DNA from 3 places in the Exiguobacterium sp. UBA3968 genome. Region 3 is predicted to be linked to each of the others. Evidence: riboswitches for the same ligand, from Rfam matches in the RefSeq annotation. Region 3 holds a riboswitch; each other region holds the start of a gene.

Region 1 (3,278 bases), on a different contig from region 3:
ACAAATACCCTGTCATCCGGTCTTGTAACGTCCGGTGACAGGGCGGGAGCCGATTCTTATTTTACTGTGCTTGTTTCAAGAGCAGCTCCGAGGAACTTTGCCAGTTCAAGCATGCCGTAGCGTCCTGCAGCAGCTTCGGCATCGGAATTATAGTTCGTATTCGTATTGACATCATACGTATAGATCGTACCTGACGCATCCTTAATGAACTCGATACCTGCGACCGCAATCTGGTTCGCTTGGAGGAACGCTTCGTACTTTTCAATGATTGGATCATCGAAGCCTTCAACGATTTGGAACTTCATCGGTGTTTGCGGCGCTTCTTCACCAACTGGGCAAAACAAGTCGTCAATCACACACGCATCAGCTGGGCAAAGTTCGAATCCTTCCGACGTATCGACTCGGACCGCATAGACAAATTTTCCACCTACGAACTCACACCGCGTGATGTACGGTTCTGGTGCTTGGATGTACTCTTGAATCAACGTGATGCCATCGACTGGTTCGTCGAATGTCGAACCATCGAGATAAGCTTCAAGTGCTTCAATCGAATGGAATAACTGGACGCCGAGACCTTTCCCGGCACGGTTATGTTTCGTGATGAATGACGAAACACCGATTTCTTTTGCTGCTTGTACGATTTGATCACGTCCGACAGCAGCCGTTGTCTTTGGTACACGAATCCCAGCCTTACGTAACGCTGTGTATTGATTAACTTTGCTGACTTCAAGACGGAGCGCACGCGTTCCGTTAAAGACAGTGCGGTCATGCTCTTCTAACCAAGCGAGGACCCCTTCCGTCAACTCTGGCGCATAACGATGCCCCCGCGTATGCGAAGACGCACTCATACGACTGTAAAAGACACCTTCTGGCGGCAGTTCATCTAACGGTACGATTCCTTCATTTAAGTGCCACTGCTCGTACGGCAACTTGAGTTCTTCGAGACGTTTGATGAGATGATCCGTCCATTCTTGGTTTTCGTGGAGAATATGAATTTTTGTCATGATTGTTGACCTACCTTTCGTTTCGCTTCGACCAGTGGCATTACGTCACGGGCAAAGCGTTCCATTTCTTCAAGTTGTGGTGAGAATTGTAACAAGAGCAACGTGACACCAGCGGCTTCGAACGCTAGAATCCGTTCGGCAATCTGTTCTGGTGTTCCGATCAAGTTCGGTCGCAGACCACGGTTCGAGACGGAATAATCATTTCGTTCGACCTGTTGTTCGAGTTGCGATTTACTGATGAAATCTTGATAACCGGCATAACCGGCGCTGTCTTCCTTGACGTCCGTGATGCGTTGCCACTCAAGAAGCGCTTCTTCTTCCGTATACCGACAAATGATGTAGGCAGCAAGACCGAAGCTCTCAAGCGGTGCGTGTCCCGTCGCTTCCCGGCGTACTTTCATATCATTGATTTTATGAGCTACTTCTTCAACAGTGCCTCCATGCATGACGTAGGCATCACAATGTTCGACGATCGTCCGTTTTCCGGCTTCACTCTCTCCACCAGCGTAGAGCTTAATCCCCGGACGCTGGACGGGTTTCGGATGGAGTTCTGCCTGTTCGATCGTGTAGTGATTGCCGGAGAAGCTGTACGGTGACGCATCTGCCCATAGTCCTTTCATGACCGTGACGAACTCTTCCGTTCGGGCATAGCGTTCATCGTGTGCAGTAAAAATACCGTTGTATTGTTTTGCTTCTTCTGCCCACCAGGCCGAGACGACATTGAGCGTAAATCGTCCTCCACTCAACTGATCGATGTTTGCCGCCATCTTCGCCGTCGTCGCCGGATTATGGAACCCGGGACGAACCGCTGTCATGATTTCAAGGCGTTCTGTTGTTGCAGCAATCGCCGCTGCCGTTGTCCATGCCTCAAGACTCGGTTCCTTGATGCCTTTGATATCGTTCAAGTTCAATTCCGCAATCAACGTCGTCGAGAAGCCGATCCGTTCAGCTGTTTGTGCGACTTGTTTCGCATAATCGAATGTCGCTGGCATCTGTTCATCCTCGACGTTACGTAGCCATCCCCCAAAAATCGGTAACCAAAAACCATACTCCACTCCATCGTCCCCCTTATCATAAAAAAACGCTCTTTTCGAAGTTCGAAAAGAGCGACGGTATCTTGTCCTGTCCGCTCTTATCTTCAGAAGGTATTCCTTCCTGGAAGTAGCACCTTCCGCCATAGCGGGGTTGCTGAAGTGTCTTCGGGCCAGTCCCTCGACTTCTCTAGATAAGATGTGTTGCATTCATCGTACAGAATTCATTGAACTAAAGCAACCATTAAACCGTCTTTTCCTATCGGATTTATTCCAAAGAAAAATCCCGACGTAGTGTCGGGATTCGGAATTAGTATGGTGCGACGAAATCTGATGTCTGCTCTGGCGCCTGCTCCCCACGAATACGATCGTAGAATTTGGCAAGCGTGACACTGAAGTATGGTCCGACCCATAGGACAGCAAGACCAAGCGTAACGATAACAAGCAACGCCCAACCGATAAACGATAAGAAGAGCAAGAATGCTTCCATCTTGTGTCCATCCATGAGTTGCCGTGAGCGTGTAATTGCCTCGAGAATACCGATTGACGGCTCATCCCGAAGGATGTAGTACGTCAACAAGTAAGAGAATGACTTGATGATACCAGGGATGATTAAGAGTAACGTCCAGAGCGCGATAAAGATGAACTGAACAATGGCCAGCCCCACCACTTTCAGGAACATACCATATGGCTCAAACAAATCCGTCACTTTCGTTTCTTCGCCACGAGCAATCGACATGGCAATCCATGTCCAACCGACTCCTACTGGAATCAATAAAATCGACACCAATGATACAACGAGATCTATACTACTAGACGGCTCATCGATATCCGATCCAAATAAATTAGGAACACCCTGAATAATACTAAACAGCAGAAAAGCTAGGACTGCAAATCCCCAACGACCGCTGAGCGACTCCTTCGCTGCTTTCTTTAATTGAGATGACATGAGTAAGGTCCTCCTTGAAAAATAAGTTCTCACCTTACTCTACGGCTTAAAACTTCTAATGTTTCACTCTTTTTTCAATAATTTCCCGTCTCGTCACTGGTTGAGCCAAACACGCTCAAGTTGTCGTCCACATGTTAGAACGAACGTTGAACATCGAAGCGCTTCATCGCAAACGAAATGTCATGTTTTTCGTCTATGTACGCTGATATATCTCCACAGCCGGATCCTGTTGCTTGTATTTCGCGACGATGACGATCAGGACCGTGATGATCACAAGCAGGAACCAAGAAGACA
Region 2 (3,278 bases), on a different contig from region 3:
ATCACCATGATCGGACCTGTCGTTGGTTAAGAAGAGATTTTTTCCTGTTGAGCAACTGATTTTTTCGGACGTGGGAAACCAAAGATGATGGCAATCGATCCACAGACGAAGAGCAGGAACGGATAGAACAGATACGGAATCAGTTCTGGTGAAGCTGTCTTCGTCAACTCTGCTGCGATCAGCAGTTGTGCCCCATACGGAATGATGCCTTGAATACCACAAGAGAAGATATCAAGAATACTCGCTGATTTCTTGCGGTCGATTTCATACGTATCAGCGATTTCAGCCGCGAGTGGTCCAGCGACGAGAATCGAGATCGTATTGTTCGCCGTTGCGAGGTTCGTCGCACTGACGAGTGCTGCCATACTGAATTCAGCACCGCGACGCTGTGAAATCTTGCGCGTCAACGTCTCTTTCAAGTAGGCGATTCCGCCATTGAACGTGATCAAACTGACGAGACCACCCATGAGGAGTGTCAAGATGGAAATCTCTGCCATGCCCATCATTCCTTCAGACATCGAAAGGACGAACCCACTTAAGCCAAAGCTACCGTCGATCATACCGATGATTCCAGTGAGCAATGTGCCACCGACGAGAACAAGAATGACATTGACACCAAATAGTGCAAGGACGATGACGGCGAGATACGGAATTAATTTGTAGAACTCGAATGCTTTAGCTGCTGCCGCATCGCCAGAACCAGAAACGAACGCGAGTAAGATGACCGTTAAGACGGCAGCCGGGAGAACGATCATGAAGTTCGTCCGGAATTTATCGCGCATGTTCGTTTTTTGTGTCCGAACGGCAGCGATTGTCGTATCCGAGATGAACGACAAGTTATCACCGAACATCGAACCACCAACGACTGACGCTGCTGCGATCGCAACGTTGATACCTGTTGCTTCATGAATACCGAAGGCGATTGGAGCAAGTGCGGCAATCGTTCCTGTCGAGGTACCCATTGCCATCGAGATGAATGCTGCGATAACAAATATCCCACTCATCAGGAGTGAAGGAGGTAAGAACGTCAAAGCAGCATTGACAGTTGCTTCGATTGCGCCGATCGCTTCCGCTGTTCCAGAGAACGCACCGGCTAATAAGAAAATGAAGACCATGATCATGATATCAGGATTTCCGGCACCGGTTGCGATACGTTCGACCGTTTGATTGATCGATCCTTTCGTCATGATTGCAGCAAAGATCAACGCGATCAAAGCGGCGATCAGAATCGGAAATTTGTAAAAATCGTCATAGAAGATACCGGCTCCGATGAAGAGGACCAGGAACACGACGAGCGGAAGAAGTGCCCATTTGTTAGGCGTAATCGTTTCTTTCATTGTTGATACCTCGTTTCTCAAAGATACAAAAAAAGACCCCTTCGCAAGAAAGAAGGAGGTCTTTATGAAATAAAGACGCTCTTCTTATCTCTCAAGCTTTCGCTTGCTGGATTTGGCACAGTACGAATCAAATCGTCCGCTGCCGAAACATCATTGGGCCAGTCCCTCCGTTTCTCGCGATAAAAAGAAGTCATTCAATTGTTGTAAAACACGTTTCTTACCGTACCGCATTGAGTAACGCGTGTCAACTGTACTTTACTGAAGTGCCTGTTCTAACGTCTGGACGTTTTCTTCCATCAACTTAAAATACGAGCTGTTTTGCTGCGATTTCGTCACCGACTCGAGGTTATGGATCGTCACGGATTTAGCTCCGATTTCTTTTTGGATGACACGCGCAACCTTTGGTGAAACCGTTTCTTCGAACGCGACGTATTTCAAATCATGCATCCGCGCTTCTTTCACTAAAGCAGCCAGTTGCTTTTGTGAGGGTTCATCGGAAGGGGAAATTCCGGCGATTGGAAGCTGCGTGAAACCATATCGTTCGGCGAGGTAACCGTAAGCTGCATGTGTGACGAGAAGTTCTTTTTTTGATCCGTCAGCGACGGCTTGCTTGAACTCTTTATCGAGTGCGTCAGCCTGCTGAGCGAACGCTTTCAAGTTTTTTTCGAATGTTGCTTTGTCTTTTGGTACTTCTTTTGATAAGGCGACTGTGATAGAACGTGCCATTGCTTTGGCGTTGACAGGATCAAGCCAGACGTGTGGATCGTATTTTCCATGATCGTGTTCTTCCTCTTCGTGCGCATGTTCATCAGTTGCGTGATCATCGTGCCCTGCTTCTTCGTGCGCATGCTCATCTTCTGTATGTCCCTCTTCTTCATGTGCGTGAAGCGTAGCATCCGATTCCAGCAAAGTGACATCCTTACTCGTCTCGACGAACCGGACGTCCGTGCCTTTTAGACTCTCTTGGATTTTTTTTGAATAGGGTTCAAGTGTCGTACCTGTCAAAAGGAAAAGGTCACCTTTGGCAATCTCAGTGAGTTGCTTTGACGTCGGTTCATAGGAGTGCGGATCTGCTCCAGGTGGGACGATCATCTTGACGTTGACTTGATTACCACCGATTTCACGGGCAATGGCAGCTGTTGCGAACGTCGATGTATAGATTTCCGTCTTTTTATCATCTGAAGTCGATGAATCGGTGTTTGATCCACAAGCTGCGAGGATACTTGCGCTCGCGAATGCGACCGTTAAAGCAGGAATGATTTTTTTCATTATATGTTACCTCCGTTATTAAAACGTAATTATTCCGATTTGGACTTTTTCACTATAGCGGAACGTTTGAGAAGCGTCAAGTACGAATACCGAGACGTTCGACTTCTTTTAAAACGGGGTAAAAGGATAATAAAATGAAGGAATTGATACGTCTTTTGGAGGTGATCAAGTGAAACGTGAAACTGCATGGCTAATGGGGGGAGCTGCACTACTAACGACGGCAGCTGCGGGAGCAAGTATCTGGAACAATTACGGTGCATTACTTCGGTGGACTGAACCCGCCTTGCCAATCACAGAAAAACAACTCGCACCGCGGACACTCACTTACAAACAAGTGGGAGACCGTACCTTACAACTCGATCTCTATTATCCGCCGGGGGAAGGACCGTTTCCAGTCGCGATCTACGCGCACGGTGGCGCATTCGTTCGTGGAGAGCGCGAGGATCTGTTCTGTTTTAGCCCGATCGTTGATCGCCTGCTTGAACTTGGGGTTGCTGTTTGTAGTATCGATTATCGTCTGTTTGAAGAAGGCAGTTATTTTCCGGATAATCTCGAAGATGTACGGGATGCCTTATGCTTTTTGAACAAAGAAGCAGAAGATCTTCGCATTTTAAGAGGACGGATGATGGTATGGGGAGACTCAGCCGGAGCTGCACTCATGCTGACGACGGC
Region 3 (3,278 bases):
ACGTCTCAAAAGGTGTATAGGCGATATCATTTTCTTCACACAACGTGATCAGATAATCACGGGCATAGACACGATCCGCTTGTTTTGCGAGTTCGAAGTCCGTCACTGAGTCACCGATGACGATGATGACGTCATCGTCTTTGCATAATGTACGGGCAACGGATGTTTTACAACAGCCGCATCCATTCGTGCAATGGACATCGCAGGCGTGTGGCCAATCGATGTGGACGAATGGACCACTGAAATCGGCAATGTTACAGTAAATCTGCTCTTGCTCGAGGAACGGTGCTAAGATCGGTTCGACGAAAAAGTCCATTCCACCGCTAACAATCGAAAAATGGATTCCTTGACGACGACTGTACTGAAGCAACTCCGAAAATCCTTCGCGAATGACAGCGCGCTCCATCAAGAAATCAAGATAGTCCGCTTTACCGTCGGACGGCAGAAGCGCGAACATCTGCCCGACACCACTTTGGATCGATAACGTCCGGTCGAGCACGCCACGTTTCAACGGTTCGAAGTCATTCACTGGCGCAAATACCTCCATGAGTGCAATGATGTTATCCTGCATCGTCACGGTACCGTCGAAGTCACAAAGAATTCGTAAGGTCATGACTTGATCCCCCAAGCGTCGAGCGCGACTCGTAATTCTTCATGTCGTGACGCAGCATTCGATAGGGATTCATTTGCGAGTGCCGCATCAAGTGCTTGACGAAAAGCGATAACACCAGCCGCAGCACCTTGCGGATGACCATGTACGCCACCACCAGCGTTGATGACGGAATCGATCCCGAAGTCGCGTACGAGTTGAGCAACGAGTCCTGGGTGAATACCGGCTGAAGGGACAGGGAAAATCGCTTTCGTCTGACCGAGGCGAGTCGCTTCGACCGCGATGCCGCGGGCGACGTCCTTCGGAAGAGCGACATTGCCGTAAGGTGACGGGAATAGTGTTAAGTCTGCACCAGCAACGCGCGGTAATGTGCCAAGTAAGACAGGCGCTGCAACACCGTGGTTCGGGCTAGCAATCAATGCACCGCTGTAAGCCGGATGATTGAAAATGGGAACGTTGATCTCCGGATCACTTGCCAATTCACGTAAGACGTCGAGTCCGTATGTGAAGGTATTCAACAAGAAAGCAGTTGCTCCAGCGTCAATCAATCGTTTGGCTTGATCCTTGAGCGTAAAGACGGGACCACTAAGTGTGATCGCATACAACGCACGTTTACCGGTCCGGTGGAAATGAGCATCGATAACCTCACGTCCTATCCGTGCCCGATCAATCGTCGGTGTCAACGGATTGTCATATAGGATCTCATCGTCCTTGACGAGATCGATCCCACCAGCAAGTTGTCCTTCGAGTTGATCACGAAGGAACGATAAATCGCGTCCGATGACCCCTTTGAAGATGCTCATTAACAGTGGACGATCTTCGACACCAATCAAGGAACGAACCCCTTCGATCCCGAACTTCGCACCTGGAAAATCCGACGTGAATGTATCGGGTAGTAGCAGTTCTGTTAATTTGATTTCACCGTCGAGTGAGAGTTTCCCGAAGACGGTCGTCAAGATCGCAGAAAAGTCGCGCGATACATTGTGTTCCGGGTAACGAATCGTGATATAGCCTTTACCGTCGCGCTCTTCCGTATGTACGACTTCTCCTTTGAATGAGGCGAGTTGTTGTTGCTCAAGATGATTCAGCTCCGTCCAGGAACCAACCGTCAGACCAAGCGCGAGTTGTTCGGCGCGTTGCTCCAGTCGATCGCGGGCGGTCAATTGATAAGTAGCTGTGATGTAAGCCATGTCTTTCCTCCTTCAATAAAAAAATGGTCTCTTGTCAGCGACAAGAGACCATGAATGATTCGAACGTGGACTCTTATCTGTCAGCTTAGTAGCTGCAAGAATTAGCACCGTGCCAAAAGGTCGGTTGCTGCGACATCGTAGGGCTTGTCCCTCCGTCTGCTCTTGATAAGAATTGGATGAAATTGTGAAATCTAATTGCAATTTTTACATGAGAGTCACGACTTGTCAAACTATTTTTAGAAAATTTATTTTTTTGAAAATACTCTTTCTATATATGGAGCGAAAACGATATCCGTTTCTGCTTGATTTCGATTTGACAGCAGGGAAGAGGATTGCGTAAGATTCAAATCAATATCACACACGACAACTACATACGACTCTTATCGCGAGTTGGCAGAGGGAATTGGCCCGATGACGCCGCAGCAACCGACCACTTGGCACGGTGCTAAATCCAACAGACGTTTCGTCTGAGAGATAAGAGGACGCAGTGACTTTCCTGCGCCTCTTTTCGATGACGAAAAGAGGCGCTTTTTCGTGTATCACATAGGGGGAACTGAGATGACATACAAAGCATTTACAGAACAGGACGCGATCGAACGGGTCCGCTCACTAGGACTGATCGGCGACGGAACCGTCGAAGCAGAAGAGATTGGCGACGGCAATCTGAACCTTGTCTTTCGAATTCGAGAAGGTGAACATCGATTGATTCTAAAACAAGCACTCCCGTACGCGAAAGTCGTCGGTGAGAGCTGGCCACTATCACTCGAGCGGGCGTGGATCGAGCAATCCGCACTCCGTGAATTCGCCCGGCATGCCGTGCCGTTCGTACCGCGTGTCTTTCATGCTAGTCACGACGAGGCGTATACGGTCATGGAAGATCTTTCACATCTGACAATCGTTCGAAGCGGTTTACTCGCAGGTGAACAGTATCCGTTGCTTGCGGAACATATTGGTTCTTATCTCGCTCGGACTTTATTCCATACATCGGACTTTGCGCTTGGTCCGGTTGAAAAAAAACGCGTCGCCCGAACGTACTACAATCCGGACTTGTGCGACATCACGGAAAAATTAATCTTCACGGATCCGTTCCATGACGCGGAGACGAACGAGATTGAAGCCGGGCTTGAAGAAGAGGTGGCACGTCTGTGGGCGGACGATGAGTTGAAACGCGAAGTCGCAAAACTCGAAGCGCTTTTCATCACGAAAGGAGATGCGTTGCTACACGGCGATCTACATACAGGAAGCATCTTTGCTTCGGCAACAGAAACGAAAGTCATCGATCCAGAATTCGCCTTTTATGGTCCATTCGGATTCGATGTCGGACAGTTCATCGCCCACTTATTCTTTGCAGCATACCCGGATTATTCAGCACTTCGTGATGCCCGGATTCGCGACATCGATACGTTCTGGCTGACGTTCGCTTCGACGTTCCGCGCCTTATGGGAACGCGAAGCCGTCGAACCATTCCGGACATCGGG

Evidence for each region. A riboswitch is a leader RNA that binds a small molecule or an ion and turns the genes downstream of it on or off. The one in region 3 is predicted to bind S-adenosylmethionine.
Region 1: it holds a riboswitch for S-adenosylmethionine, as region 3 does, so the genes downstream of both, B3S86_RS13490 (LLM class flavin-dependent oxidoreductase) here and B3S86_RS00275 (2,3-diketo-5-methylthiopentyl-1-phosphate enolase) in region 3, are expected to answer to the same signal.
Region 2: it holds a riboswitch for S-adenosylmethionine, as region 3 does, so the genes downstream of both, B3S86_RS12835 (Na+/H+ antiporter NhaC family protein) here and B3S86_RS00275 (2,3-diketo-5-methylthiopentyl-1-phosphate enolase) in region 3, are expected to answer to the same signal.

The regions. Positions count from the first base shown of each region.
Region 1 covers NZ_DGCW01000007.1:147,028-150,305, forward strand. The annotation lists gene B3S86_RS13485 (ATP-grasp domain-containing protein) at 57-1,004, opposite strand; gene B3S86_RS13490 (LLM class flavin-dependent oxidoreductase) at 1,001-2,059, opposite strand; SAM riboswitch class I at 2,134-2,236, opposite strand; gene B3S86_RS13495 (DUF975 family protein) at 2,346-2,984, opposite strand; gene B3S86_RS13500 (DUF817 domain-containing protein) at 3,178-3,278, opposite strand, start outside.
Region 2 covers NZ_DGCW01000007.1:13,901-17,178, reverse strand. The annotation lists gene B3S86_RS12835 (Na+/H+ antiporter NhaC family protein) at 27-1,337, opposite strand; SAM riboswitch class I at 1,419-1,523, opposite strand; gene B3S86_RS12830 (metal ABC transporter solute-binding protein, Zn/Mn family) at 1,593-2,606, opposite strand; gene B3S86_RS12825 (alpha/beta hydrolase) at 2,776-3,278, shown strand, end outside.
Region 3 covers NZ_DGCW01000004.1:17,845-21,122, reverse strand. The annotation lists gene B3S86_RS00280 (2-hydroxy-3-keto-5-methylthiopentenyl-1-phosphate phosphatase) at 1-613, opposite strand, end outside; gene B3S86_RS00275 (2,3-diketo-5-methylthiopentyl-1-phosphate enolase) at 610-1,800, opposite strand; SAM riboswitch class I at 1,871-1,972, opposite strand; SAM riboswitch class I at 2,178-2,281, shown strand; gene mtnK (S-methyl-5-thioribose kinase) at 2,359-3,278, shown strand, end outside.